DNA from 3 places in the Sporomusa sphaeroides DSM 2875 genome. Region 2 is predicted to be linked to each of the others. Evidence: riboswitches for the same ligand, from Rfam matches in the RefSeq annotation. Region 2 holds a riboswitch; each other region holds the start of a gene.
What was found. A riboswitch is a leader RNA that binds a small molecule or an ion and turns the genes downstream of it on or off. The one in region 2 is predicted to bind cobalamin.
Positions count from the first base shown of each region.

Region 1: linked by a shared signal. The riboswitch ahead of SPSPH_RS13985 (hypothetical protein) and the one ahead of SPSPH_RS03385 (methyltransferase) in region 2 are both predicted to bind cobalamin.
Region 3: linked by a shared signal. The riboswitch ahead of SPSPH_RS14510 (OmpH family outer membrane protein) and the one ahead of SPSPH_RS03385 (methyltransferase) in region 2 are both predicted to bind cobalamin.

Region 1 covers NZ_CP146991.1:2,978,131-2,988,936, forward strand. Annotated here, with positions in the region: gene SPSPH_RS13945 (site-specific DNA-methyltransferase) at 1-379, opposite strand, end outside; gene SPSPH_RS13950 (hypothetical protein) at 749-871, shown strand; gene SPSPH_RS13955 (ABC transporter ATP-binding protein) at 1,861-2,676, opposite strand; gene SPSPH_RS13960 (FecCD family ABC transporter permease) at 2,673-3,686, opposite strand; gene SPSPH_RS13965 (ABC transporter substrate-binding protein) at 3,759-4,877, opposite strand; gene SPSPH_RS13970 (nitrogenase component 1) at 4,908-6,107, opposite strand; gene SPSPH_RS13975 (nitrogenase component 1) at 6,104-7,348, opposite strand; gene SPSPH_RS13980 (nitrogenase iron protein NifH) at 7,379-8,230, opposite strand; gene SPSPH_RS13985 (hypothetical protein) at 8,396-9,496, opposite strand; cobalamin riboswitch at 9,791-9,972, opposite strand; cobalamin riboswitch at 10,223-10,398, shown strand; gene SPSPH_RS13990 (hypothetical protein) at 10,607-10,759, opposite strand; gene SPSPH_RS13995 (hypothetical protein) at 10,743-10,806, opposite strand, start outside.
Region 2 covers NZ_CP146991.1:748,066-757,637, reverse strand. Annotated here, with positions in the region: gene SPSPH_RS03400 (hypothetical protein) at 80-412, opposite strand; gene SPSPH_RS03395 (ECF transporter S component) at 590-1,093, opposite strand; gene SPSPH_RS03390 (TonB-dependent receptor plug domain-containing protein) at 1,120-3,078, opposite strand; gene SPSPH_RS03385 (methyltransferase) at 3,119-4,129, opposite strand; cobalamin riboswitch at 4,265-4,446, opposite strand; gene SPSPH_RS03380 (MarR family winged helix-turn-helix transcriptional regulator) at 4,552-5,001, opposite strand; gene SPSPH_RS03375 (hypothetical protein) at 5,343-6,704, opposite strand; gene SPSPH_RS03370 (TonB-dependent receptor) at 6,851-9,418, opposite strand.
Region 3 covers NZ_CP146991.1:3,094,054-3,104,366, forward strand. Annotated here, with positions in the region: gene SPSPH_RS14480 (hypothetical protein) at 1-251, opposite strand, end outside; gene SPSPH_RS14485 (YbjN domain-containing protein) at 278-730, opposite strand; gene SPSPH_RS14490 (C1 family peptidase) at 782-1,681, opposite strand; gene SPSPH_RS14495 (hypothetical protein) at 1,813-2,310, opposite strand; gene SPSPH_RS14500 (TonB-dependent receptor domain-containing protein) at 2,445-6,731, opposite strand; gene SPSPH_RS14505 (hypothetical protein) at 6,825-8,156, opposite strand; gene SPSPH_RS14510 (OmpH family outer membrane protein) at 8,532-8,981, opposite strand; cobalamin riboswitch at 9,114-9,296, opposite strand; gene SPSPH_RS14515 (hypothetical protein) at 9,348-9,545, opposite strand; gene SPSPH_RS14520 (hypothetical protein) at 9,670-9,882, shown strand; cobalamin riboswitch at 9,985-10,157, opposite strand.

The DNA.
Region 1 (10,806 bases), 2.2 Mb from region 2:
AATGCGCTTCATTATCATCGATAGTAATCCATAACGATCCATCTGCTGATAAAAGTTTATGCAAAAGTACTAACCGATCTCTCATCATGGATAGCCACAAAGAGTGCTCCATCCCATCGTCATAATGCTCAAATGCACTCCCCGTATTATATGGCGGGTCAATGAATACACACTTTACCTTACCTGTAAACTCCTGCTCCAGTGCCTTTAACGCCAATAAATTATCGCCAAAAATCAGCCGGTTATCAAAAATATCGTTACCACTTACCCGAAACTTCGCATGATAGGATTTTTCCGGGTCTTCCAGCAAAATGCGAGGTTCCAGTCGTGGCTGTTCCTCTTTACCAACCCAGGTTAGCTCCAGTTTTTGTTTACTCATGATTCCATTCCTTCCTAATCACTAATACTAGTAAAAAACCTCCCGGTGATACTAACCGAGAGGCCATTGGTTCCCCAAATAACTATCAAGGCCACAGTCATAAATGAGCGAACATCTTCACTGTGCACTAATTTATCAAAAATGAGTGAGACCTCACTTTATCTAATCAAGCTATGCAAAACCATTTTATATTTCAATATATTAAATTTTATCACCACTTTTGGATATTGACAAGAATGCTGATGCTTTGTGTGTTTATATCTTACAGTAGTCTAATTGTCAGTACCTGTCCCCGCGGTTTCAAATGCGGCCTTTTTATTTCTTCGCCGCGCAGTTCGCGGCTCCCTTGCTGCCGGCAGGCCCGTTCGCATGGGGCGCGGCGGCGCGGGTTTGGCCGCCGTGGCCGGTGCGCTCCCCCTGCCAGGTAACTTACAGCAAACAAAACAGGCTTACGATGTGCGGCCGCGTGGTTTTGGCGGCTGCTCATGGTAAGCCGTTGATTAGGCTGTAGGCACCGGGCTGCCGCTTCCCCCTCCCGTTTGTTCGTTCGGGAGGGGGATTAAGGGGGTGGGTCCCCTGGAGCGTAACCGGGCCGTCTGGTGCCGCCGCCGTTTGATTGCCTCCCGACTAGTGAAGGGCCCTGCCGCGGCCGCGTACCCCCCAATTTGTTCGGCCGCTCCTTAGCGGGGGGTTTGGGGGGTAGTCCTTCCCGTTAGGGCGCCCGGAGTCCTCCCTTCCCCCCGAATTTCAATCGCGGCCCACCGCTTGACGGCGACGCCATTCCGGTGGGATGGGGGGCTCGGGGGGAAGGGAGGACGGAGAGTGGACACATGCTTTTCGTGTCCACGGGGCGGGACGGGCGCGGCCGCGGCAGGGCACGAACGGTTTGCTCGCATCAAGCCAGACGAGTGGCGGCAGGTGGCCCGGTGGAGCGGTTCGGGCTTTGTTTGTCGTTCCCGGCGGTCGGCAGGGCGCCCGGCTGGGTCGGCCGGTGGTTTTGCGGGCGGTCCGGCCGGAGTGTCCTGCCGAGGCCCCGCGCAGCGTGCGGGGCCAGCCGACGGTACCCCGTTCCCCCGGCAGTCCGAGTGCGAGCGCTAGGGAGTGCTCCGGTCTGCGTCCCCTTGCCCGGACTAATGACAGCCGCCTGGCAGGATACGGCTCTAAGCGCAGCGGTGGCCGAACGGGAGCGGATGAGGAGAGTGCAGCGTCAGCGGAACGCCGCAAGGAGCGGACGGGCAGCCATAGAGTGGTATCCGTTGTACCGGCACTGAGCGGAGCAGCCTGATCAATGAGGCTCGAAAAAATGGTTTTCTTTTTCGTTAGCCGAATTATGCAAGGCTGACGGCAGGCGGAAGACGCGGCAGCGGCTGCAGCGCCGCCCGCAGGGATGCGGAGCGGGCTTTGCACGACAATTTTCCTTGCGCCTAAATCAGTCTCCACAAAAAACAAAGCCCGCGAAATACAATCGCGAGCAAAAATTATTAAGAACTACTGTATGCTTCTTCTGCACGATCAAAGCTTTCTAGCACAACAAAAGCTTTGATACTCTCGTCATGATAGGGAACCGATAAAATTTTAGCCTCGATATCAAAATACTCTTTAACCCGCTGTTCGGTAATAATCTCCTGCGTTTTTCCGAACAGATATGAATTCTTCCCAAGCAGCAGCGTCGTATCCGCCAGGCGCAGCGCATGTTCCGGGTAATGGGTATTCATAATGCAGGATATGCCGCGTTCCTTTACCAGCGTTTTAATGAGATGCAGCATCATGAACTGGTTTTTGAAATCAAGATGAGACTCAGGTTCATCAAGCACCAGCACCTTAGGCTCACCGGCTAGAGCTCTCGCAATAAATACCAGTTGCAATTGACCGCCGCTTAATTGCGTGCAGGGCTTGTCCCGAATAGGGACTATGCCTACCTGCTCCATTGCCTTATCCACAATTTCCTTGTCATACCGGGAGGGCACGGAGCAAACGCCGATATGACGTGCGCGTCCCATGGTTACTACTTCCCTGACCGTATAGGGAAAAGAAAGACTGTGGGCCTGCGGCACATACCCGATAGGATAATGCTTTTGCACCTCCCGCGAAGTTCCCATAGGGGTTCCGTTGATCAGCGTCTGCCCCTGGGTCCATTGCAAGATTCCTGTCATACACTTTAACATAGTCGTTTTGCCGATACCATTGGGACCGAGTATGGTCATAATCTCTTGTTCCCCAAGAACAAAAGAGATATCCCTCAGTATGTCATTGTCTTTTGTATATCCGAAATAGCCGTGCTTCACTTCCAGTATCATTGCCAATCACCTTTCGCTTGCTTAAATAGTAAGGCAAAAAACGGCGCACCGACCAGGGCTGTCAATATGCCAATGGGGATTTCCGCCGCAGTTACCGTCCGGGCCATCATATCAACAAGAATCATAAACGCTGCCCCGACAACACAGGAAACAGGCAGCAGATTTTTATGATCCACTCCGCTCAGCATACGGCAGATATGCGGTATGACCAAACCGACCCAGCCGATCACACCCGTAACGGTCACACAGGCGGCGGTAATCAGCGTCGCCATGACAATAATAACCAGCCGGGTCTTTACTGGATTAACTCCCAAAGAATAGGCATCTTCATCCCCCAATGACAGAATGTTGATACGCCACCTCAGCATGAGCAGCGCAATCGTCCCCAGTAAAATGGGAACCCCGACCAATTGTAAATTGCTGTACGAGGCGCTGGCAAAGCTGCCCATCAGCCAATACGTAATAGCTGGCAGCTTGTCATAGGGATCGGCGACGTATTTAATCAAAGAGATGAGTGCGCTGAATACCGCAGAAATGATCATGCCGGACAGCACCAGGGACAACGTAGACGATTCGCCGCGCAGCTTGGAAAGCGTATAGGTCATAAAAACACTCACAATGCCAAAAAAGAGCGCCATAGCTGTAGCAAGATGATTCATTCCTGAGAGCAAGATACCGAACGCCGCCCCAAAGGCCGCTCCCGAACTGACGCCCAGCACATCAGGGCTGACCAGGGGATTTCTAAAAATCCCCTGGAACGCTGCTCCGGCAACAGCCAGTCCCGCACCGACAAAACTATTCAACAAGGTCCGTGGCAGCCGGAGATTCCAGACAACGGAAAACGCCATGCCGTCCCCTTCTTCACCGCGCATTCCATCAAGCAGTATGCTGCCGACCTCATGGGGAGGAATTACATAACGGCCCCCAAAAAGAGATACGAAAAAGGCAATCAGCAGCACAGCCAATACAGCCATCCACACAAACTTCAAATTCTGTTGTTTACACATCATGCTTCGCTTCCCTCGCTCCTCCAATCAAAACAACAACTGACCTTATTTATTCATCAATCACACTCTTTAGTGTTAGATTTTCAGGCCAGGGTTCTGCTTACTGTTTAGGATTTGATCAAGTTCCGCATCACTGAGCTTATAGTTGAAGAATGTCTGGTAAAAGCTTTTCAGATCAGCCCTCATGTCGTAATCGTTGAAAACTGCCGGCTGAAGAACTTTGCCGAGCCACTTTATCATTAAAGGCGTTTCCACGCAGGGTGCATCCCAGCGATAAATTCCCATCGGCGCTTTATACACTCGTTTATTTTTTACGGCGTCAATTTTACTCCAATCCTGCCCGGGAAACTTATTCGTGTACAAATCTTCCGGCAACACATTGGAGAAATTACTGATAACAATGACATCTGGGTTCGACGCCATAACCTGCTCCATGGTTATTTTTGACCATTGGCCGCTACCCTCATTAGCGACATTTGTACCGCCTGCCGTTTCAATCATGATTCGGTTCACCGAGTCGCCTACCGCGACTTGCAGTTGCTCATCCCGTAAATATAACACTTTAGGCTTGTTCTTGCCCGCCAGTGCGCTCTCCTTGGACTTGAGATAGCCGTTTGTATCCTGATGATACTGAATCAGCGCATTGGCCCGCTCTTGCTGATTAATGATTTCCCCGACCAGCTTGATGCCTTTCTGTACATCCTCAAGCGTGCCATATTTGATCGCTACAGACGGAATGCCGAGTTCTGCCAGCTTTTTGCCAATCTCCGGCTGATAATCCCAGATAACGACCACATCCGGCTTCAGCTTGGCGACTTCTTCATAATTCACGTTGAAATTGTTGTCTACAAACGTCGAATTCGCGTTAGCCATTTCCGGTGCCATAGCCTTCAATATGTTACTCTGATAGGCCTTCATCGCCGACGGATGCATGCCAGCGATTTTTTTACCCGTCCCATCTACCGCATAAACAATCGTAGCCCAAGGAACAGGCACAACGGCGATTTTTTCCACATTAGCCTTGAGTTTCACTTGGTTTCCCACTAAGTCGGTGACAATTTTTGTTTCAGACGTTTGTCCGGTTGGCGGTTTCTTTCCGCTCCCCCCGGATTGACAGCCTGCGAGACTTAACATAAAGAACACAGCCAACAGCAGTGCTACCCCTTGCAACCATTTTTTACGATGCTCCAGCATAAAAATCCCCTCCGTTATGTTACTTGAATGTCATGACCCGATAAATCCTGCTAAATAATCATAGCCTTTCTTACCAATGAACTCATAATTCAAATCAGCGTGCATTGAACCGCTCAAGCCGACATGCGGCAGCGGCACATACTGGATATTCTTTTGGCGTACCAGTGTTTGATACAAAGGGTCCCCAATAACTATATCCGGCTGCCCTTCCCCTAGCCACTGAGCCAGTGAATGCTCGCATGTAAAAAAGCGGACACTGGAAAGCGATTCTTCTTGATAGACACTTTTCATACGCCTATCGGTTTTTATCAGGCTGACTGGTTCAACAGAGGCAAGCCCAAAATCATTTTGCAAACAGGCGGCTATACAAGAAGCAAACAGCGGTTCGCCGATCACCACGGCGCGTCGTGCCGACAGTGCCTTGCCAGTTTGGTCATATTGGTTCCGGCTTGTACGGCCGAGCGAGATGTCTGTCACCGCCTCCAATGTTTTAAACAACCGCCGCATACCCCACATTCCTATTGGCACATGTAAAACGTAAGGAATTGCATATTCTTGCTGCATATATTGAGCCAGCCCCGCGCCTTCATGCGATACGACAATATTCAACGCGGCGGCGGACATGTTCTTAAAGTCGCCCAAATTCTTCTTTGCCAGCGGCGAACCGTTGATGGTAAGACCGCACGCTTCCAGTTCATCCATCAGTTCGGCTAGATGCGCCGGGCTGCCAAGACTGAGCGGCGTATACCCGATGATATTGACCTGGTTATTCTTTTTCTCCCGTTTCTCCAGAAAACGCTTCCCCAAGTCCAACAGCGTCTGATGAACACCGGAGTAGTAGTCCTTGAATCCCTCCGTAGAAAGCGCCATGGCCGGCAAGCCTGTCTGCCGGCTCAACTCATCGGCAACTGCCGCAATGTCGATCCCGGTCAACGCCGGTACAGGCGTACCAATAATAGCGGTAAATTCCGTCTGGCGGTTGTGCGCACAAAGAGTTTGTGCCTGCAGCAGGAATTCATCCGCCGCGCCCATGACGGCTTCCAACTCCCCCAGCTTGGAACAGAAAAACAAGGTCTGCCGCAAATCCCTGATCTCATCGCATTCGATGATTGCGCTGCTGCATCCGCCTGGCGAGTACAAAAGGGTAAGCGCCTGCATCGCATACAGAACCGAACATGCGCCTGAATAGTCGCTTGCCAGCGAAGGAAGGCGAGTTAATTTCATTGTCATCTCATCGCCTCCATAATTTCCGTGATTCCCTCATAACCGAAACGATAGTCGGCACTCACCAGAATTTCTTTTGCTTTCGCACAGTAAAACGCTGCTTTTTCGCCAATGGCGACATCGATTTCAGCAAACCCGCCCGCCTGCGTTTCGCTGGTCACGTTTGAAATCAGATATACCTGCGCCTGGCTTCCTATGGCGAGAAGCGCATTGATGTACGCCCTATCGTTTTTATTCACGGTATCCGCAAATATTGTGGAAACAGAAAAGCCAGCCAACGTCAGAGCATAGGCGAGTTCGAAAGACCTTGCGCCAATTCCCACCGCAATTTGTTTGCCTGCTAATGTCGCAGCAGTTTGTGCTGCCAACTGATGATACGCTTTCGAATCCTGGCTGAAATCCCAGGTTGTATGTAGCGCCTTCATCAATGCCCCATAGCTGCCTTTGATCTCTTTCATATTGTAGCAGGCAGGCAGAAATACGAAAGGTATGTTCCAATTTTTCTGTATGCCCACTGCCAAGTCATAACCAAAGCGATCCAAGGCAATGTTCAGTTTGCCTGTTGTCATTTCCTCAAATTGTTCGTAAGAGTCCAGCGCGGCAAATTCTCTGATTTCCCCGTCGGAACAGTAGTGCATAAGCATCTTTCTTAGTCCGGAAGTTTCAGCAAGCTTCCCGGCGTCTCCCAACAAGTGAATGCAGTTATTGCTTCCACTCCGGTTGCCTCGTTGCAGCAAATCGATAAAAATATCACACAGCCGCTCTTTGGGAAGCGTCCGTCGCCGGGAAAGCGGCCCCCGCTCAAAGACCTTCACCGGTATCCCGTGTTGACATTCTACGCGTCCGGTTATACTGGCAAAATCAGTGCCTGCAAGAATATCGGCACAAGTAACATACACAATGATCGCTCTTGATCGGCGCGAAGCCGCCAGGTCTGTAAGCGATTCTTCCAAATTTTGCAGATGATTGCCGGCAGTAAAATCATTGCTGGATATAGGGTGCAAAAACAAGCGTTCTTCCAACCTTTTTTTCGCAGCTCTGAAGTATAGCACCCGCGAACAAGAGGCAGGGCCTGCCGCTACTACGTCAATGCCCGGCACAGCCAAGGCCAGATTAACCAGTTCTCCACAGTCATCATCCGCTATGCCCCGGTCAAAAAAGCTATCGAGCGGTATTGTATCCGTCACAGCCGAAAGACTGATTTTTTCAATACTGTTGCTTCCCTGTTTATAACCCGCACAAGACAAATTCATTTCCTCCCATTTCCGGCCCCGCTATTATGCTTTTGCCAATTCCAGATCAAGCATATAGTGACTGAATTTTTCCAGTTCATCATCATTCAGCGCTTTTATGTGCGTTTGACCCTGATGTTTAGCAATGACCCCCGCCAGTTCTTTAAAGAAACCAGCGGCTTCTGAATCCGGATACTTTTCCAGCACGGTTTTGCCTGCCAGTTCTGACAGGGTTATTTCCCGGCTGAATGGGACATCGGCCACTACCTGCGTACCTGTCAATAAGGCAAACTGCTCCACTGCCTCGCGCTTCGACTCACCGGTTCTACAATTGTGAATTAATCCCCCCAGCGTCACGGACCGTGCCCCCTGGCTTCTGCTAATCGCTTTCATGATGTTATTGGCAGCATATAGCGACATGAACTCCGCTGATGTCACAATATAAACGGTATCTGCATATCTTTCGCGCATCGGAACTGAAAAGCCGCCACACACAACATCGCCCAACACGTCATAGATAACAGCGTCCCAGCCCTCACGCCAGAGCTCCAGGTACTTCAATTCCTCCATCATGGTGATGATTCCCCTGCCGGCGCAGCCAATGCCAGCCTCAGGCCCTCCCGCCTCGATGCAGTCAACACCGCCGAAACCCGGAAAAACAATATCGTTCCTGTCAATCCCCTCTGGTTTTATCTGCAATTGTTGCAACACGGTAGGAATTTTACGCCCCACCAGGCAACGTGCGGAATCCGCCTTTGGATCGCACCCGATATGTAAAGTCTTACAGCCTTGGCTCGCCAGCGCTGCGGAAACATTGGCGGAAACTGTGGATTTGCCAATTCCGCCTTTGCCATAAAACGCAATCTTTAAACAGTCTTTCTCATTTTGTGGATTCATGCACATTCCTTTCTATTGCCAAACGGCTGCAACAGTCAGCCTTTTGGCAACCCCCACTGCAGCCGGAATTCATTGCGTACAAACAATATCACTGACAACGCAAACTACGCATCAACTAGAAATTTTTGCTTGCAAAATTACACGTTTACATCCGGTAATTTCCTGTTAGAATTTATAATCTAATTGCAGACGATAGACCTGATCTTCCACTTGTGCGCTTGACGGGGTTGTTTTCCCATGGTTTTGCGGATTATATTTTTCATAGAATAACGTTGCTGTTAGCTCGGGAGTTAACTGGCGCTTGGCGCTAAGAGCCCAGTAGGTAAAGTCGCCGATATTAATATTTTTGGTACGCATCATCGATATTCCACGCGCCGTATTCGTGCAAGAGTTATAGTCCAGCGCATTTTGCTCTATATTTCGATACTCGACCGCATACTGCATATCGCCGACCTTTTTTGTTTCCGGAGTCTTAGCAATCAGTTTATAGGCTTTATCGTGCGTATCGGCAAGACCCCAGATATACTCAGCGCCGGTATATAAATAATTATTGAATAATTTCGTGTTGGCTGTCACGGAATAACCCGTTTTGCTGCCGTTTTTCACACCATACTTGCTTACATCAGCAGCAGATACATAAGAATCGGTAGTATAGACCATTCCCCCGACTTTGAAAGCGCCAACCGGTCCAATAGCCGCAATCCCTTTTACATTGTAATTCGCGCCATCGTCAGTACGAGCGTTTAAATTCCCATAAAAAGAAGTCACGTTTGTTTTACCAATTTTGTTTTGGAATTTAGCCCCTTGTAAAGACGGGAAATTCTTTGCGTTACCACCATCCGGGCGGTTTCCCGCCGCTGGATAACCAGCATCGCCAGGCGTGTGGCCATCATCCATGCTAACCGCAAGTCCTTCAAACATACTAAACACCTGGCGACCAATCGTAGCATTCCAGTCCGGTTGCTTGTATGTTAAGCTGGCAACGGAAATCTGCACGTCATCGACATTAGGCGGAGCATCTCCAAACAGTGAATCACCAGCTACCACCCTTGTATTGAATGACCATTCCGGGCTTAGCTTATATCCTAAATTTAAACGGATACGGTATTTATTCGCGTTAAAGTCTGGTTGATTATAGTTCGTTTGTTTATCAAACCGTAACCTGATGTCGCCATTTACAGTTAAAGAATCATTTTCCGCTGCAAAAGCCGTGGCTCCTGTCCCTAAGGCAACCATCAACGTCAACAACAAAATACTTTTTTTCATTCTGCTATTTCTCTCCCTTGTTTCTTGATACTGCTATAACAAGCCATATTCCCCTCAGACGTAACTACAGTTTTGCGTGAGCGCCTTTCTTGTGTCAATAACTCACCTCTCTTAAACCTTCCACCTTAACTGGACAACGTCCATACCTACTACGAATAAAAAAATCTCCCGGCCATCGGCGGGAGATAGAAAGAGTACCCCTTGTTGTATTAAAAAATCCCGGCGCAAAACGCCGGGAAGAAATACCATACAACATGTATGTACTTAACCCCCTCCCTATCGCTCGTAGGTAAAACGGTGATTGACAGACAGGCAGTTCTCCTGGCTCTAGATCATCGCTTGTCCAAACCTTCCCAAGACGCGTGTCTCAGTGGCATACTTTGGATTCGCTCCCTATTACAGTGGCGGGACCGCGCCGGCGTTACACCGGTCTTCCCTATTAAGCCCTTGCGGGCACCTATCTTAACGCTATTTAATTATCCTGAAAGGTTAATACTCCATTATTCGTTTCATAATAGCATTTTTTGTAATGATGTGTCAATTTCTTTTGTAGTTTTTACATTTTTTGAGCGTCGCTTAAGTACTGATGCTTATGTACTGATTCAACCGGTATAAATCCTGATGCCGCATCAATTTACATTTTAAAGATCAATAATCGCCAAAATCTTCAACAATTGACATTCAATAAACAAAAGTGCTATTATGATTGCAATTTAGAAAATACAATTGCATATGATCGAAATAGGTGCCCTACGGGCTTAATAGGGAAGTTTGGTGTAAAACCAACACGGTCCCGCCGCTGTGACGGAGAGCAAACCTGCATAATGCCACTGGATATCCCGGGAAGGCGCAGGTAAGCAATGACCCTAAGTCAGAAGAACTGCCTATTTAAAAGTCACCGTTTGACCCACGAGCGATGGGAAGGCGATTATGAGAGTAATCATTTTTCCCGGCTATTATTTATGCCGGGATTTTTATTCGGACTGAGTCCTCTTATAGCGTAACCCTCCCTTTGCAAGTTCAGGGAGGGTTTTGTCGTACCAATCACTCACTTTACTACTGCTGCAATTAAAAATATAGAAGCACACCGTTTCGGCGTGCTTCCGTCGTTTATAAGGCATGCAGTTTTCGGGCGGTAATCACTAGTCCGAGAATATCCCGGATAATTTTCAGCCGTTCGGGATGTTCTTTATCGATATCCTCCGGCAAAGCTTCCAACACCGCATCAATGGTAGTAAGCAGGACGTCAAGCGTCTTGAGCACGCGCCTCCTTGTCCGGGTTTGCGTTTGTTCGTCTTTTTAGAGATGCA
Region 2 (9,572 bases):
TGCTCCTTGAACTGGATCATCATTGCCTAAACCTTCCCGGACTCATAGCTTTCATAGCCTGGCATAAGCTTACCACCAGTTAATCAACTTTGTGATGACATTTTCCTGCCGTATTTCCCGAGAGAATATTCCGGTAAATTTCATGAGCTTCTTCAGGATTTTTGCCATTTTCTAACGCCTTCCGGGCATGAATCACTGCGGTGCGGTATTTTTTGTGTGCCTCATCTTGAGAAATGTTTTCGATATTTTTAGAGTCGAAATTCATTACTTTGCGAAAAATCTCATGAATTTCTTCCGAATTTTTCCCGGCTTCTCGCGCCAGTTGAACATGCTTTAGTGCACTTTCATAACGATGCTTGGCATGCGGTTCATTAGGAATTTGATACTTAGGATGCTTTCTTTCCGTATTCATTATTTTCACCCCTTAAAATATAGCTTTTCTGTCTACTTTACTCTATATAGCGGTCATATAGTCAAGCTATTCTTTAAAAGTCGTTGTTTCACAACAAATACATAAACACAGTCTCCATATCTCACATGATATAGTTGAAGTGGGACAAGGGACCTGTCCCTTGTCCCACTAATTGTTTTATCTTACTTTACCGGCTGCTGGCAGGCGTTTATACAGCCAATGACACAGAACACCTCCGGCAAGACCGGTAACCAACTGCGGCCAGCTCATTGCAGTCTTGAGAAAAAAGGCCTGTCCGGCCGGCAGGGAAATAAAACTGAAAATCCAGGTGGCAGAAAAATATAAAGCAGCCATCCGCCCCACAGACGCCAGCAGTACTGCCAGCCACAAATGGTGTTTCCGGCCGGCTTCATATAGCAGAATATAAACAATATTAGTGACAGCCACCGGCAAAATAAAGACCGGCAGAGGCAAGGCCTGCTGAAAATAGGCGACAACCGGCGCCAGACAGGCGATAATGAATCCGGCTCTCAGCCCGGCGGTCTCGGCAGCTAGCAATAGGCAGGCATTAACCGCACTGCCGATGACAAACATGGATACAAAGGGCGGCACCGGCACCAGCAGCCGCAGCGACTGCAGCAGGATCATAAGCGCCAGCAGCAAAGACCCCCTGGCAATCATATGTCGCTCCTTTCCTCGCCAGCCGGTCACAGGGTAAACCTGACATTCATATGGACAAAGGTACCCGGCAGTGAAAGCTCCTCATCCTGATGATTGAAAAGGTTCTCCACCCCCACCGCTATCGTTTGGTTCTCGTTAATTTTTTTTGTAACATTCATATTCCAAACAGCAAACGATTTATTCACCCCGCTGCCCGAGCTTTGCTGAAACAAATAATCCCGGTAAGCATCTACCCAGATGCTGGCACTTAAATCCGGCGCCGGCCGGTAGGAAAAACGGGAGGATACCTTGTGGCGCGCCCGGTTGAACAACCGGGTGCCGGTCAGATCATTGCCGGCGTCCAGATAAGTATAGTTTCCCGACCAGCTCAGCCTGTCAGTGAGCGGACAAGTGATTTCGCCTTCCAGCCCGCGCAGGCTGGCCCTGCCGATATTCTGATACTCAATATGGGCGGCGCTGACCCACGCCTCGTCAATCATATCCCTGACCTTGCTGGAAAAGAAGGTCAGCTTGCCGGTTGCCTGGCCCCAGTCCCGTTCAACAGCCAAATCGTAAAAAGTAGAGCTTTCCGGCTTCAGGTCGCTGTTACCGGCAAGCTTGACCAGCGCGCCGTTGCGGACTACATTTAAATCCAGAAACAATTGATTCGGGGAAGGGACACGGTAGCCTTTGCCGGTATTTGCTTTGACGCGCCAGCCAGGCTCCGGCCTGTAGGTTAAGCCCAGCTTGGGGCTCACCTTATCCGCGAACCGGTCGCTGCCGTCATAGCGGGCGGCTGTCGTCACAGACAGCTTGGGAGCCATATCCCACTCATCCTGCACATACAGCGCCGAATAATCGGTTTTTACCTCCGAGCCCTGATAGGTTTTGCCATGAAAGGTTTTGGTGAAAGTACCCCGGCCTGTCCGGATACCGGTCCCGCGGTACAGTTCCGGCCGGAACTCACCGCCGATAGTCAGGCGGTGGTCAGGCCCCGCCGTTTTACTGACCCTGGCCTCGATTCCCGATATCCGGTAATAGCCGTAAACCGAATTCACATACAGGCCGTTGCTGCGGTTGACGGTATCGTTGTACTTGTCCCAGATGGTCTGATAGGCATTGACAAACAACTCACCGCCTGTCAGTGTTTTTTTGTAGCTGACGCCGTAATATGTGCGGTTGTTGTCGTCCCGGACTGCTGTGGCCAAAGTCCCCACCATCGACAGCATCGAAGCATATTCCTCCTGTTTTTCCTCCATGTACGAGGCACTCAGGGAAATCAACTCCCCGTCACGGGGAAAATAATCCACCCGGCCGGAAATATTCCTGCGTTTGCCAAAGGGCAAAAAGGTAGTTCCGTCACTTTTAAGCGACTCAGCGGTATCTGTATAATTGCCGGCAAGAAAAACACTCAGCTTATTCTGCCGGCCTGAATCGTAGGAAAACGCATAGCGTCCCTGCCGGTCGCCCTTATCTGTCCACAATCCCTGATCCAGATCCAAATGCCAAGCTTTCTGCGTCGATGCTTTGGTTATGATGTTGACAACGCCCCCGAGGGCGTCGGCGCCATAGAGCGATGTAACCGGCCCTCTGACAATTTCAATTCGCTCCACATTATCCAGTGAAATCCGGTCCAGTTCATAATTGGCATCCGGCTCGGCCGGAATTCTCCTGCCGTCCATCAGGATCATAGAATAGCGGGAATCAAAGCCGCGAATGGACAACGCCGCCCGTCCATTCGCCCGCATAATGCCCACACCGGCTGCCGAACCGATGATATCCCGCAGCGTGCGGGCGTTTTGAGCCTTAATCTCTTCTTGGGTGATAACGGCAACATCAGCCGAAACCTCCCGCACCGCTACCGGTGTCTTAGTGGCCGTAACCACCATTTCCTCCAGGACAAAAGCCGGCGCTGCCCCGATCTCTTCGCCGGTGGCGGCAAAAGCCTGCGCCGCAATCAGCCACGTTGCCAGCAGTGCCGGAATAACCTTGCGTTCCTTAAACAATACAATCCCTCCAAACCTGTCTTGTGTCATTACCCGTCATTTAGGCAAAATGATACAGCTCGCCGACCAACCCGGAGATCACACCCGCCTGCGCTTGCTGGCTCATTTTTGTCAGACCGGCGGCAGCCAGCGCGGCGTCAATACTCTGCCGGCTCTGCAGCAGATTCAGCCCGTCCAGATGGCTTGACAGCCAATTGACAATCGACTCCTTGGGCGTAAGGAAATCCGCGCTGACCTGGTGGCTGACCAGATACAAATAACCATGAGGCTTTAGCGCCCGCGCAATCCGGGCGGCCATTCCCGGCAAATCGGCGCTGGCAAAATCCAGAACGCCGGAAGCAATAATCAGGTCATAGCCTGTCCCGATGTCATCTGTCGTAAAATCCCCGCGCCAAACCGCTAAGCGGTCCGCCAGCCCCCGCTCCTTGACAAACTGTTCCGGGATGTCGGCAACCAGGGGATGCTCAAAAATTACCCCCGATGCCTGCGGGAAATACGCGGCGCATTCTATCGCCATCATGCCGGAACCACCGCCCAGATCCAGCAGCCGCAAGGCGCTATCCGGCAAAAATACGCCCCGGATGGCCTGCAAAAACGATTGCACCCGTCCGGTATATATTTCTGTGGCCGATAACCGGGCCAGCTCCCGGAAATTATAAACCCTGCCGCCCTGATTATGCTGCTGAGTACCGGCGTCAGGCCCCATACGCACCTGCTCTGCCACCCGGTGCAGGCTGGTCATCTCATTCCAAAAAACCAGATATTCGCCCAGGTAAAAGGAACTGTTCCTGTTTAGAAACGCCTCGGCCACCGGGGTATTCTGAAAATACTCCCCGTTCTTTTTGAGCAGGTCGATTGCCGCCAGACTGTTTAAAAACAAAGCGAGATTGCGGGCATCATATCCGGTCTGCGCGGCGACCACACCGGCTTCCGCTTCTTCCTGCAAATACGAAAAGACGTCAAGTTCTATACCGGCAAATAACAACTGGGCCTCCTTGAACTGCTGCGTCATCCGGTAGAGCATCCCCGGATTCTGGCCTGGATTTTTCATACATATAACCTCCTTATAATATATAAAAATCTCCCGGCAAATTGCCGGGAGAAGATCTGCTGCAACCAGGCGGCATTGTTCCTTGGAACGGAAAGCCCCTGCTTGCTAATCTCCTCCCCATCGCTCGCGGGTCAAACGGTGATTGTAAAACAGGCAGTTCTCCTGGCTCCGGCTCATCATGCACCCAGACCTTCCCGGAATTTTCCTTCCAGTGGCATATCCTGGGTTTACTCCCCGTTACAGTGGCGGGACCGCGCCGGCTTTCAACCGGACTTCCCTATTAAGCCCCAAAGGGCACCTGTTCCTATTATGCAGTTAACGATTACGATATAGTTTAGCATCTAAACTATATCGGCAAAAAAAATCCATATTAGCGGCGACACTCCTGCCTAGCCCGACGTGCCAACCGCACTGAACCGAATTCACTTTTTTAGTACTTCACAAAACGTATCAATGCATTTTTCAAAAATGGCTATTTCCTGAGCCGTCAATTGGGCACTGAGCTTATCATAAAATTGCCGGTTTAACTGCTCATGCGCCAGATACGCCTGTCGGCCCTTTGCGGTCAGTGAAACCAGCGTCGCCCGGTTGTCGGTGGTGTGCGGCGTGCGCTGAACACAATCTTTAGCCTCCAGCCGGCTGATAAGCTGAGTCACCGCCCCCTTAGTAACGCCTAGGTGTGCCGCCAGTTCACTCATCAAAATCCGACCGTTAATCCCTATCGCATCAACGGTATGAATTTCGCTGGGCGTTAAACAGCCTGCGGCACCGAACTGGTGCGGGTGCCGCTCCAGACGCTTGAGCTGCATAATAAGCCGCCCGATACGAGCACTTCCCTGTTTGGGATCACAGCTTTCCGATGATGAGCACATATTTCCGACCTCCCGCAAATAGTTTAGCATATAAACTATTTATTGTAAAGATATACCAAGGAAATCCCTTAACTGCTAAGCGAAAAATCTATTAGCCGGCGTACAAAGCATTATCACAACAAGGCAATTAACTAAGATGACTGGAGTATCTACAAGTAGAATAGATAGATCAAGTGGGACAAGGAACCTGTCCCCTTGTCCCAGGAAAAATCCCCTTGTCTTGGGGCTCCGGGGCGAACGGATAGCCAAGACAAGGGGATTGTGGCAGTACTTTTTCGGTTAAAAGTCATAGCTAATTTAATTTGGAGTATAATGTAGATGATGAATTACATGTTTTGTGATTAGTTGAAGCTCAGGATTCTTTGGCCGTTTACGGTTTTCAGACCGGTCTTGGCTTCTTCAGCTGCTTTGCGGGCTTGTTGTGCCAGGACAGACTGGGAAGCGAAGGATTTAGCCACGCCGGAAGCGCTCTTGGCAGCAAAACCGGAGGGTTGATCCGGAGCAAGGATAATCGCGGAGTTCAGGTTACCGCCGGTGTAGCCCAGATCGCCAGGAGTGAAGGTTTTGGTAGATGTATCAGAGGTGCTGGCAGGCAGGCCGGGATAGATGTCGATCTGATTGCCTTTGACAAACCAGAAACGGTTGCTGTCAGCATAAATGCCCCAGAGATAGCCGCCCGAGTTTACGTTACTAACCTTAGTCCAGGCGGAAGGGGTGGCAAGGTTGGCGACACTGGTGCGGTACACGCCGCCGACCATATTGGTAAAATAGGTATCATAGTTGCCGAGGAAAACATAGGCAGTATTGGCGTCAACGATGGTAATATCACGGAAATCACCGGTCATGGAAGTAGTCTTGTTAACGGTAGTCTTAGTGAAGGTAGACAGGTCAATGATGTCCAGACGGGTGTCGGCGTTAGAGCTACCGGCGTTCTGCATGCCGCCCAGGGCGCAAACATAGAGCTTGTTGTTATAATGGTCGAGGGTGAAAGCGTTTTTGCCAACAGCGATGTGACCCATGTAATACAAATCGCCAGTTGAACTGTCAATGTATAATTTTACAACGATACTGTCGGAATACACCGAATAACCGCCGCTCGGATTTACGGTAAACAGCGCATACAAATAGTCACCAACCACAGTTAAACCTTCACCGTGAACCGAAGCTCCGGTCGGCAAAGAAATAGCTGACCAGTCAGTCGGGAACTGATAGCTTTTTATTTGCGTATAACCGCTACTCATATTGACAACCGAAATTTTTCCCAGATCATAGCCAGTAGCGTAGAGGAAATTACCCTTGGTGGCTGCCGCATGCAGGTTGCGCACAGCATCCCATTTCTTTTCGGCAAGTGAAGGCGTCCAGGAAGAAGCAAACGGATCAATGATTTTGTTATCGATCAAAGTTGCCGGAGAGTACACATTATACTGACGCAACACCAGCTGGCTCTCCGTACCCCGGAAGAAGTTGAACAGCGCCGGATCGCTGTTTAAGCCGGTGACCTTGGTGCTGGATGTAAAAGTGGTGGGGGCAGCGGTCCGGTCGCCATTGATGGCGCCGGCCAGACCTTGTGAATAGCTGGAATTAACCACCGTGTAGCCGAATAAGTTTTCCGTGGCGGCCAGCGCGGCTGAGCTGCCAAGCACGGACAGCGTCAGGGCTGCTACGACAGCCCGTTTGAGAAAACCAAATTTCATCTTCATCATTCATAACCTCACTTTTTTAAAAATTTTCCTATGTGAAAAATCCCGAGGTACCCAGCTTACTTTCCCGCCATCACTCCCTTCCTGCCAGATTGATCTTGCCTGCCTGAAATGCGGGCATCACCTCCTTTACTGCCACAGGCTGCTTTCTAATACTTGTACTGCAGCGTTACATAATAGGTACGGCCCTGCAAAGGATATTCGATGAGTTTGTCCTGCTTTTCCCCCGGTATATAGGTTATACTGGTAAATGTCTGCTCCGGCCCTTTGTTAAAGAGATCGTTGACACCGGCAATAATTTGGCAATCTTTATCAATTTTATACTTAGCTCCTAGGCCGACGGTGGTCAGGGAGCTTTGTACATGCTCCGGTTGCTGCTGCCAGCAATACATCTCGTCAATATATTTTAGTTCGCCGAAAATCGCCAGCCGGTTGTCGGGGCGGTAGGTCAGACGCATTGAGCCTTCCCATTCCGGAGCGTAGAGGTGCGGCATACCGAAATAAGTATCGCCGGTATGCGAATCAGGTTTATTAAATTTGTCATGTTGCTTGGTATGCAGATAGGTACCTGCCAGATTCATATCCCATTTGTCCCAGTGGAAATCGCCTTGCAGTTCTACACCATTGGCCCGTCCCTTGGTCGCATTGGTATAAGACCAGAAATTCAAACCGAAACGGTAAAGTTGAAGTATATTCTTCGAATCGCGGCCGAAATAGGTTAACTGCACCCTGGAGGAGTCGGCACCCAGCAGCTTGCCGTCCCAAATGGCCGACAAATCCCACTGGGTTCCCTCCTCGGGTACCGGAAATATACTTTGTCCAGGGTATCTGGCAGGATCATTAGGACGAGGTATAATACCAGCGCCATCGCCGGCAATCTCATACAGGTTGAGCAGCCGGTAGTAGGTGCCATAAGTAGAGCGCAGGGTCAGATGGTCATCCACCTGTTTTTTCACTGCCAACTGCCAGGTGACCTTATCACTGACCTGAGAATCCTCCGGTTTCATCCAGCTCAAATTAGATTGTCTGATCGCCTTGCCCATGACCTTAGAATAATTGTAGCGAATGCTGGGGGTTAGCCAGAAGTCGGCGGTCTGGTTAAGGGTAATGGTATCCTGCAATTGGAGATTAAACAGCGTATGCTCATAATATGTCCGAAACCGTTCACCATTGGTAATACCATCTTCAAAGTCCTTTTTGTCCATCCGGTTGCCGTCAATATCCATTTTCTCCTTAGACCAGTTAGCCAGGAACTCAAGCATATGGTTGTCACCAGCCTTATAGGTGCCGTCAATGGCCCCGCCAAACCGCCGGGAATCATAAGAACTCCATTTGCCAAGTGCCCTTTCCCCTCCGTTCTCCAGTGCATGATCCGGATTGCTGTAGCGCTTATCCTGATCAAGATAGTTGAACTGCCAGCCCCATTCCAGACTGCCGTCCATATCGCGCCGGCCTACCAGCAAATCCTTACTGGTCAGTTCCTGCCGCTTCCGCTCGAACAAGCCTGGCATATCAACACCTGAGTAACCAGATTCCGAGATATCCCCGGTAAGGTACATGGGTGTTGGTAGCCCCCGGTCAATTTTTTTCCAACTACCCTTGACCAGCCAGTGGTCGTCCTGCCATTTGATAATGGCGTCAGTATTTTTATAGTCGTTATTGCGGCGCCAGCGGGTGGCATTCTCAGAAAGCTCGTTCTTCTGTTTTATCGAAGCTGCGGTTGAATGAAGAAACGAGTTTTTAGAACCATTTAACGCTGCTTTCGCCGCGGCATTATATGCGTCTTCATTCCCCCCCCAACCAAAAGGAGGAGGTTTCATTATCGCATCCGCCTTACTAGTAAAGCCAAAAAATGGAGGAAATATTTTCCAATAATTGTCTGTATATGTGGTTTGAAGCGTATCATATACAGCAGGATTGTTAAATGCCGCAATGGCTTCCTCCGCCGTAGAAAAATCAATACCCGCTCTGTGTAAATCAGAGTTTAAGTTATTAATGTGATTTGCCAAATCCGCCTGTACCCCCGGCATAAATCTTGCATAGGCCGCATCCGATCCGGGATTCTTATACCGGAAATCCCCGTCGCTCTCATCGCGGTTGATGCCGATCATCAGGCTGCCCTTCCCCAGCGGCTGGGTGATCTCCAGGCCGGCGGTAGTGCCGCCCCAGGAGCTTTTGCCGATTTGGGCCGAGATATTAGCTTTGTCGGGCTTCTTGGTGACGATATTGATAACCCCGCCCATATAGGTGCCGCCAAACCGGGCCGGGATATAGCCGCGGTAGACCTCGATCCGCTCGACATTGCTGATGGGAATTGTCGAAATATCGACAGCCGCATCCCCGCCGAGGTTGGACAATACACCATCCACGAATACCCCCACCTGGGCCGCCGTACTGCCCCGAACGGTAACGGTGGTATACTGCCCTTTGCCGGACACATAACGGACATGGACGCCAGGCACATCTTTCAGCAGTTCGGGCAGTGTCTTCTGTTCGCCCTTGTAATCATCAGGCCGGATGATGGTCACCGTGCCTGGCGACAGCTTGGATTCCCAGTCAGGGCGTTTTGCTTCAACGGTGATGGCTTCCAGGGCATATTCCTGCGCCTGCCCGGGGTCTGCCGCCACAGTGTCCTGTGTTTCCTGTGACGGCTCGCCGCCGGCCTCGGCCGCATGAACGATGCCGCTGGAACCAGGGGTCGGAAGCCCCGGAGCCATGCCCAGGGCCAGCGTACAGCAGACGCCAAGCGCCAGGGCTTTTTTGCTTAATTTGCCTTGTTTCAACGAACACTCTCTCCTTTTTACCAATAGTGCTCTTGCCAAAATTTCCGGAAATATTGGCTTGTTTACAGTGTTGTTGTGTCCTCTGTCT
Region 3 (10,313 bases), 2.3 Mb from region 2:
TAGCCCTGCGCGGCTTTTAAGTAGGCGTCCACAGCGGCGATATAGGCGGCAGTGGCTTTGGCATCATTCATGGAAACCGGCGGCACCGGCAGCGGCGGCAGCTTTTCCTGCACAGTCGGATAAACGGCGGCAAAATTAGTGGCCGCCGGATCGGCAGGCACCGGCGCCGGCGGCTGCTCCTGGGCGGCAAGCGCCAGGCCTGCTACCCCCAGACAAAATAGAACCATAGCAATCCAGATTAATTTTTTCACAGTATCTCCTTCTCCTGTCCGTGTTTTTAATTCTGCGCAGTGTCAGCCCAAATTTTGCGCATGAGCACAGGGTATTCATCCTGCAGGTGGCGCAGAATGACATCAAGGGTCAGACTGACGAGCTGCGGTTCGAATTGTTCCGGCACAGCAGTCAGGCAAACGTCCAGAATCAGGGCATCGTCTTCGCTGATAAAATATTTGAAACTCTTATAGGTGCGGTTCAGTTCATTGACATAGGCGAGAACACTTTGGCGGCCCGGCCCCTGGACAACCGCCGGCACAACCCGCACCTGCAGTGGTGTATGCAAGGTGTCGTCGGTGACAAACATGACCGGCAGTTGCTGTCCGCCCACCTCCAGATTGGTGCGGAAGATAACGGTGTGCAGATCGTCGTCCATAGCCTGTACACCAAAACAGGTAATCTGACCGGCCGTTAAAAAATCCTGAAACTTGTTAGCTTTGATATTGCTGTTTTGCATGTGTCTTTCCCCTATTCTGTCTAAATTTTGCCGATGCCGTTACCGGCCTGGTTACACCCCGAACTGGTCGGCGGCAATCCACTCCATATTGAGGAGCGACCAAAAATCTGTCGCCAGCTTATTGAGGACATATTCATACGGCAGCCAGCCGTAGCCGGAGTCGCCCCAGGCACTGCCCCAGGAATTGCGGATAAGAAGCGCGCCGGTGGTTTCCCGGTTGTATTGGGTGTTTGTAATTTTCAAATTATCATCATAGCCAAAGGCCGCCACCGCATGGCCCCAGCTGGCCTTTTCATCCGGGCCGGGACCGGGGATGCCGCCGGGAACATCGGTAGCGGCAAACGAAGCAAAGCCGTAGAAGCCGAACATGGCCGGCACACCGGCGGCCAGATATTTTTTCACACTGCACAGCACATCAGCCGGTACCGTATTAGTGCCGGCAGGGTCGTGGCAGAAATACTGCAGCGCTTCATAGTTGTCGGCCACGGCATAGACAAAGGACGTCGGCTCTTTGTCAAAATCGGGAACCTTGTCGGTATAGGGCCAGTATTTTTCCGGCGGTACGCCGCACAAGACCAATGACCCCATGGTATCGCGGATGTAAGACCCCTGGTCGCCGCTCACGCCTTGCAGGTTGCGGGCATTTTTATAGATAAACAGCCGCGAGGCGGCAAAATGCCGGCCAAAGGCCCGGTTCTGAAAGTATTCAATAATGGCCGCCGCCGCGTGGGCGGTGCAGGCCCCCAGCTGGCCCTGATCCGGCACCGGCGTGCTGCACCATTGGCGCAGGTCGGCCTTGGGCGGCAGCGGCGCAATCTTGTCAAGCCCCAGTCGTTTGATGATTTCCCGCAATTTGGGATGGCATTCGGTGTAGTCGCGCAGGTCAGGCAGCGGCGGCAGCCAGCCTGTCCCCACCGTGCGGTTGCCAGGTAACACTACTTGCAGTTTCATGTAATCTATCCCTCCTCTGCCAGAAGCAAAATGACTGTCCCCTCGCTTCCTGTTTCCTTGCTTCTGCTAACACAGCATTGCCATGATAATAAGGAAGCAAGGGATATATGTATCACCCTGCTTCCCCGTTTTTAATGCGAAATTGCAAACTTAGTACGGAAATACAGCTCTTCTTTGACACAGTTGGTAAAAATCAGCTCAAATAACGCCGTATCGTTCTTAATCTCTTTGTGCAACAAATTGGCCAGGTACAAAAAGACACAGAAATTATCGCGGGTTATTTCGGCTTTCTCGCTCTGAGACAAAGCCTGGGGCGAATGCCAAAAAGAGTCAAACGGCACCATGCTGCCACTGCTGCGCAAATGGGCTGCGATATCAGGCCAGCCGGTTTGCAGCAGCGCGGTAGCCAATTCGAGTGCCCTGCCCTGGTTGTCCCTTGTCTGTTCAACCGCCAACAGCAAGCCTGCCGCTTTGTGGCAATATCCTGCTACGAAAGCATCGGCCTGCTGACGGTAATAATACTCATAAAAAGGCTGACCGGCCGCCGGCTTACCCAAAAAAGCTTCTTCGCGATAAAGCCTGTCCAGTTCCTGGCACAAGCGCTCCCTGCGCGCGATGGCCAACGCCACCGGGGGAATGATGTCCAGTACAAACGTGCTGTTCTGCTGTGCTGCCTGCTTATCGGCGTTTATTGTTATTCCTCCTTTTGCAACCGGTTAACTGTCATTCTTAGTAAGCTAAAACGGTTCATAGGATATTGGCATCAGAACGTATATTGCATGGTTGCATAATACGTCCGTCCCTGCTGCGGCATAGGCGTATTTAGAGACTGGTTCATATACCTCTGATACATCAATTGTTTAGGCCCTTCGTTGCCAATATCATTGACACCGACTGTCAGATTAACGCTGGGGTTGAATCTGTGTTTCACCGCAAGATTGACAAACCTTATCGGATCACACCAGGCTTCTTCCGTGTTAACTGTACTGTACTGATTCACAACTTTGCCTAAATAATGCAGTTCGGCAATGACAGATGTTTTCCGGTCGTTAAAGTTATAGGTCAGGCGGGTATTGGTTTCCCATTTGGGGATGTTGGTGAAAGGCTGATCAACCGACTCTTTGGTGCCGTATTTGCCCAATTGCTTGGTCAGCTTGGAATTGTTATAGGTCACGGCTTGCTCCAGCTCCCAGTTCTTCCACTTGAAGCGGGTTTCGTACTCAATCCCGTCAATCTGGCCTTCGCCGAAGTTGGTATACATCGCCGTTCCTCTAAAGGTGATAAAATAGGAGGTCAAATCCCGCACATGACGGTTGAAATAGGTCAGGGACATGTCGGCGTCAGCGCCTAAGGCCCGGCCCCGCCAATCCACGCCAAGATCAAACTGATTGCCATGCTCCCAGGTGACGTCGCCGCCGACACAGGCTGCATTTCTTGGCTCAACCATCATACTGCCGTCACCGAACATTTCATAGAAGTTGGGGGCTTTATTGTAGGTGCCGTAGGTGGCCCGGACAGCCAGCCCGTCGTGGATGTTTTTCTTCAGGCCGACGCCATAGGAGTACTGCCAGGCATTTTCCTCGTCCGTAAAGGTGTTCATTTCCATCTTTTGCGCCCGGACGATGGGCGACAGCAGCAGCGACTTATGCCGGTCGAGCGCAATATTGTCCTGAAGCTGGAAATAATAGTTCTTGATGTCATAATGCGGCAGCCATTGGCGGGTACTGTTCGCTGGCACGACTGTCGTATAACCCCAATAGCTGGCATTTACATCCATCGTTTCCTTAGAGTATTTAAACAGGAATTCCAGCATGTGATTGCCCAGCTGCCAGCTGCCGTCAACGGCGGCGCCGTAGACTTCGTTATCAAAGTTGGAGTATTTGATGCCGGCCGGCGTCCACTTGGTTACCGGCGAGGTGGCCCGGGCGCGCTTGTCGTTATTTTCGTAGTTCAGCTTCCAGCCCCATTCCAGGTTGTCGTCACTTTGCCGGCGGCCCACCTCCATCCGGTATTTGTCGGTGATCATATACCGGTAACCGCTGCTGAGCTCGGGGATGTCAATCTGGGCGGCGGAATTGATGCCGTCAGGAATGCCGGTATTTTTCCGGTCATACTGGAATTTGGCAAACCAGTTGTCGTCCTGCCATTTGAGCATGGCCGAGGTATTCCGGTAGTAATTGTGCTGCCGTGTTCTTTCGGCGCCATAGGTATCCACTTCTTTTTGATAATAAGGTCTCGGATGCTGCTGATAGTTAAAATCGCCGCGGGCCTGGTCGCGGCTCAGATTGAACATCAGCGTACCGCTGCCTAACGGGGCAACGGTTTCCAGCGCGCCGGTATAGCCACCGAAGGAGCTGGCACCCTGTTTCACCGTCACGCCAACCTTTTCAGGCTTTTTCGTCACGATGTTGATGGCGCCGCCGATAGCCGCGCCGGCAAACCGGGCCGGCACATAGCCCCGGTAAACCTCCACCTTAGCTACATTTTCAAGCGGGATCAAAGACAGGTCGACGCCGGTTTCGGCGGCGGAATTGACTAATATACCGTCAATATAGATATTGACCTGTGCGCCGGTTGAACCCCGGACACGGGCTACGGCGTAGTGGCCGGTCCCCTGGACGCGCTGCACAAAAACGCCGGCTACCGTTTGCAGGATATCGGGCAGAGTCTTTTGCTCACCTGCGAATTTGGCAGTATCCACTACGGTAACTGTTCCCGGCGAGAGCTTTTTCTCCCATTCCGGCCGAGGCGCTTCAACAAGGACAGCACCGAAGGTGTAGCCGGCAGGGTTTTCCACCGCAGCGGCGCTTCTGATGTCAGACCCAGCTGTTGCCGGTGCCGGGGCAGTTGGGGCATCCGCCGCAGCCGAAGCTGCCGGGACATCCGGGGCAGTTGCCGCCGACAGGTTAGCAGTGTCCACTTGAGCGGTCTGGCTGTCAGCCGTTAGGGCCTGGCCTGCTGCCAGCCCGGTACTTGCCGGCGGACCGGCTTGCTGCAGGTTAGCTGCTGCCTGGTCCACACTAAGAGCGACGGCTGCCGGCTTGTCTGCAGCCGCTTTCCGGTTGGGGTCGGGACCGGCGTCCCAATACCATTGTAAGCCGCCGTTAACCATCCAGTCGGTTTTGACTTCACCGCCCAGAGTCTTGGTCAGCTCCAGATAGGCGGTGCCTTTGCGCGAGATGGCCTTGGTGGCGCCCAGGCTCAGATCGACCCAGGTATCCTTATGTGTGACCGGCTCCATTGTCAGGGTGCTGTTGCCAAAGCCGGCCAGGCTGCGCTTGGCGCCGATGAAGTCATGGTTTACCATGACCTTGGCATAGACATCACTGGGATAATCGGTATTTTCCTGATTTTTTTTGCCCAGCAGCACCCCCACCCGGCCGGTGAGGAAGTCCTGGCTGTCCTGGCGAATTTGCACGCCATTCCGCAGGGCAAAGGCGGCAGCGCCCAGCCTGGCGTAGGACAGGCCGGCCTGCGGCTCAAAGTAGACGCCGTTGGCCAGATTTTTCCGGTAGCCGTACAGCGCGTTAAGCCCGTAGTTCCAGGCTTTGTAATCATTGTCCCGGCTGACGATGCCGGAGGAATCGGTAAAGTCATAGCTGTTTTCCAGCCGGGAAATGCGGGCGGTGAGATCGAAGAAACGTCCGTCTTTTCCCTGCCAGCTGGCATAGGCGCCCAGGCTATTGCCTGTCAGGTCGCTTTGGCCTGACAGGAAGGAGGCTTTAGCGTCGGTATAACCTAAATAAGTGCCGTAAAACAGTTTGCCGTCATAAAAATCCCCCTGCCGCTCTTTTTCAAAGCCTACCTGGATATTGCTGAAATACTGGTCAATGCTGCGGCCATAGGCGCTGTCATACTTGTACTTGCCGCGGGACATTTTCGCCCACAGGCTGGCTTCCGCATGGCCCTCCGGCGTCGTCAGCAGTTGATTGGTAGCGGCCCGGTTCTGATTGGCCAGACGCAAATCCTGGGTATGACCGAAAATAGCATTGTCCTCAAAGCGGTGCAAATTCAGCAAGGCCCGCTGGTTGTCGGCAGCAGCCATGACCGACTCGGAGGCCAAGCCGGAATTGGTCACGGTGTAGCCATTCATATTATACTCAACACTACCACTAGCAGGATTGCCCCCTTGTGGAGGATTAATATCTTCCTCAATTTCACCCGGTATTACCAGATACTTGGTCAGAGGCGCATCCATCAGGGTAGCCTGGCCGACGACATCCAGCGTCTCGCCCAAGGCCGCAGCCTGTTCCGCGGTTAAGCCGCCAAACGTAGCTATTAAATATCTTCCCCCTGAGCCTGATGTCTTCGTCGGATCGGCAACAAAGGAAGCAGGATTTTGGGAAAAATCCACCAGCTGCGGTCTAAAGGTTCCGTCAGGCATCTCTACCGTAGCCACATTGACATAGCTGATTTGATAAAAGAGCCGGATGCCGCCTTCAGCGTTCAGCCTGGCAATGGTAGGGTTGTTTAATACTACTAGCCGTGGTACAAATACATTGCTGGCCTGCCCCCCATGATCGGTAGAACTCATGCCAACGCTTGTCCGGTAGGTGAAATCACCGTTTAAGGTTAGATTAGTAATTCTAAGCGAACGGCCCTTACTGGTAACCTGCGTGTCATAATCGGTATCATAATACACATTGACATCCGGATCATAAGCCGTGCTGCGGAAATAGGCTAAATCGATAGCGGCATTATTGCCTAAAACAAGCTTTTCTACTGCAATATTATTCGCGGCACTATTTGGATCTACATGACCCGTAGTCTTATAGATATCGACAGGCCGCCAGATATAGCCGTCGCCAATGGTTACGGACGTGTAATACCCCGCTCTGCCGGAGTTGCCGCTGGGCTTTTCATAGCCTGCGTCGGTGTAAATCGCATTGCCCACCGTGGTATCGGTCGCTGTATCAATTTCCTGTTTGACTACCGGCGTCACAGTGGGGGCGGCGTAGACCGGGGCGGATAAAGCCAGGCAAATAGCCAGCGCCAGCAGCCGCTGCTTGCGCCGATGTTGTTTACCGGCAGACTTACGTTTGTACTGCACAAAAACATCCTTCCTCTGTATAAACCATCGAGAAGCAACAAGGCTTAGCCCTGCTGCTTCCCGGGTTCATTATGTTGTTATCAGCTGCAAATATTAGATGCCTAGCAGTTTCTTTCTTTCCAAAAAGGCTTGCTGCGATACCGAAGCAAAAGCCGGATGCGAGGCCCGCACCGTACCGCCGGAAATGCCGCCCGGAGCCGCTTTTAGGGCCAGCGTTGTGACTACCGGTTCGTAAATAGCCGCACCGTTAATGCTCCAGCCGGTACCGCTTGACGCCAAAGCATTGGCGGCAATAGAGCCTTCTACCGTGAAGCCAACATCATATTGATACATCGCGAAATCGTTGCCCCGGGCAAACCAAACCATATTGTCGGAATTGTTGTAAATCAGCGACCAGAAATAACCGGCGAAAGTAGTAAGTGACTGACTGGGCAGATTTAAGGTTGTATCATCTATATAACCGCCAGTACCGGTGTTAAGAGTTGTCACATCCGTGTTGTACAGGTAACCGGTAAGTGCACCGGTACTTATATTACTATAGTAACCGGTTAATACAAATACCTCACCGCCAGCGCCAATGGCAATGTCGCGGAAATCACCCTTGGCTGCATCTGTCGTAGAAGTTGAGCTACCGGCAAACAAAACGCTGGAAACCATCGTGGATTTCACCAGTCTTTCCAGTTTGGAATCGGCACCGTTGCTGAAGCCGTTCTGCTGCATGCCGCCGATGGAGGTGATGTACAGGTCGCCGCCATATTCGGCAAAGCCGAAGGCGTTTTTGCCAAGGGTGCTATTGGTATTCGGCGTTGACGCCAGCGCCAAAGCCGTCGTTAATTTTACCACTGTACTGTCATTATAACTACCGGCCCAAACGTCAGTAGCCGAAATAAAGAGGGCGTATACATTATTGGCGTCAACAGCGACATCAATGCCATAGTCCTGAGCGGCTGCGGTATTGAAGTAATACTTATTGACCGTGTCGAAGGAATAGGTGTCACCGGAGGAATTTTGTACGCGGAAAACGGTTTGGCGGTCATAATCAATACCGTAAATATAATCATCGGTGCCATTTCTCTTGAAAGCATATACGTTCACCAGCTTATCCGCGGTGGCGGTGCCGTAGCCCCATTGTACCGTGCCGGAAGTCGGATACACTTGGGCAAAGGTTGCGGCATTAAGAATCCGGAACTCGCTTGGCAGCGGATTATAAGAGGAATCATAGACGGTTTCCGCAACCAACAGGCGGGGTTGACCGTCTTTATTCAGGAAATAGAATACCTTCGGATCAGGTGCTAAACCTGTAAGATTGGTAACATTATGCTGAATTGTCGGTGTGGTCGACGCATCAAACTTGCAACGGCCGACTTCGCCTACACCGCTACCCACTCCATAGTTATACAACCCATACGCTAATTCACTCGCCATTTTACATTCCTCGCTTTCGTTTTTTAATAGTTTTTCTTACCTGACTACCTTGCAGCAGCAGACTAGGCTGCTGGAGTTTTAACCTCGCAGGTTAGGCGCTAACGCTCACCTCCTTTACAAAAGTAGGGAATTTCTCCGAAGGTTAACCGGCTCCAAGACTCTCATCTTCTATAAGGGGGATTATGCCCCTACGGGCTACAGGCGAGCGGCTAAACCTCCGGATAATTCCGACCAGGATTCATTGGGGTTAAAGCCCCGCTTGAATCAAGTCTCATCTATCAATCAGGGATATCACGTTGTCGGCCAAGGTACGGCATCAACCCGGTGATCTTTCCCATGATTAATCAATCTAATGTTCAAGGCCAAACTACCCGCTTATTGTTTGAGCTTAGCTATCACGTCGGCGGTGATATCAATACCGCCATAGACCACGGTTGCTGCATCGATAATTACTGTCAGTCCCTTTTCCTCGGCAACGGCCTTAATGGACGCCTCGATTTTGTCGCCTACCGGTTTCATGAGGTTGTCTTCCTTCCGGGCTTCCTCGCGGGCGATGGTGTCGTTTAAGGCTTGCCGCTCGGCCTCCGGCAGGTCCTTGCTCCGGGTGTCGTAGTCTTGCTGCGCCTCGTTCCGCATGGTCTGAATGCGGTTCATGATATCCTGGATGCCGGGGTAGCTGGCGAAAACCTGCTGCCGGTTGACATAGCCCACGGTTTGCTCCGGTTTGGCCTTGGCCTTGGCGGCCTGCGCCCCGGCCGGGGCCAGTATGCCGCCCAGGAAACATACGGCAATAAGTAATAAAAGACTGCGTGTTATTTGCTTCATGCCATTTCCTCTCCTATTTGATTTGTGCTTCTAAGCAATAAAAAAAACTCCCTCATCGGGAGTGGTTACGCTGTCCGGACGAAAGCCGTCCTGGCTTGTTGCGTAATCTCCTCCCCATACCTCGCAGGTCAAACGGTGATTGTCAGACAGGCAGTTCTCCTGGCTCCGGTTCATTGCTTTCTCGCACCTTCCCAAAGCGTTCGCTCCAGTGGCATATCTGCGAGATTGCTCCCCGTTACAGTGGCGGGACCGCGCCGGCATTGCACCGGACTTCCCTATTAAGCCCCGTAGGGCACCTATCCCAACGATATTCATTTGTCATCACTTTCTCATTCTATACACGACTTCGAAGCATTATGCCGAAAATCAGCAGATATTGTGCCCTTGCTGTTTGCACCTGGCAGCAAACTTCACATACGCTTCCAGCGCTTCGATAATGGCATCTTCCATCATTTCAGCCCTGCCATTCCTTCCGGCTTCCTCAACAATATGCTGAACCTGCCGGACATGATAGCCATAGTCCAGCAGTGCGCGGGTTAAGGTCTCGATCCTCCGGCGTTTCATAGCTCACCTCTCCTACTACCGGACTGCGGTAAAATATATTCACTTCTCCCCGCCGGCGCAGCGGCTTTGGTTTGCTTGTCCTTTAAAGCGCCGGCATGGGGCTGCAGGCTGTCGCTATCCCCCTTTGGCAATGATTTGTATGCGGTGCCGGCTAAACGGCACCGGGTATATTACTGTCATGGGCCTGATCCATGACAGCAGCTCACAAGTGAAACAAAAAGCGCCGACTATTCCGCCCGGCGGAACAATCGACGCTTTACCTGTTGCTAAAGCTGCCTGCTGCCGGTGCCGGGTCAAAAACCGCTCGCTGGCTGTCAGGCGAGAAAGCTCACCTTAACAAGCCTCCAGTCATATGTTAGCTCAGAGCTAGCCTATGCCTGCGAGTGTTCTTAATCCCAGACCTGTGCATCGCAGGCTGTACGGATATACATGTCTCAGCTGAGACACTAGAAACCAGGCAGTACCCTGACTTGGGTCATCACCACATTCTCCTTGGTAAGAGGCTTGCAGAAATATGGCTCTCCTTCACAGTTGCGAGACAGCGCCGGAATCACACCGGACTTCCCTTTTAAATCCGCCCTGACGACGGATACCTGATTTCGTATAAAGTTTTGTGAGATCATAACCTTGAATAAGCAACTAATTATCTGCAACAAATATAAAAAAGCCTTCCTGTGATGAAATATCCAGAAAGGCTTTTTGTAATCAGGCGAAACTGCCGTCACAAAATACGAATTGCATCGCAATCCCCTCCCCGATTCATCGCAG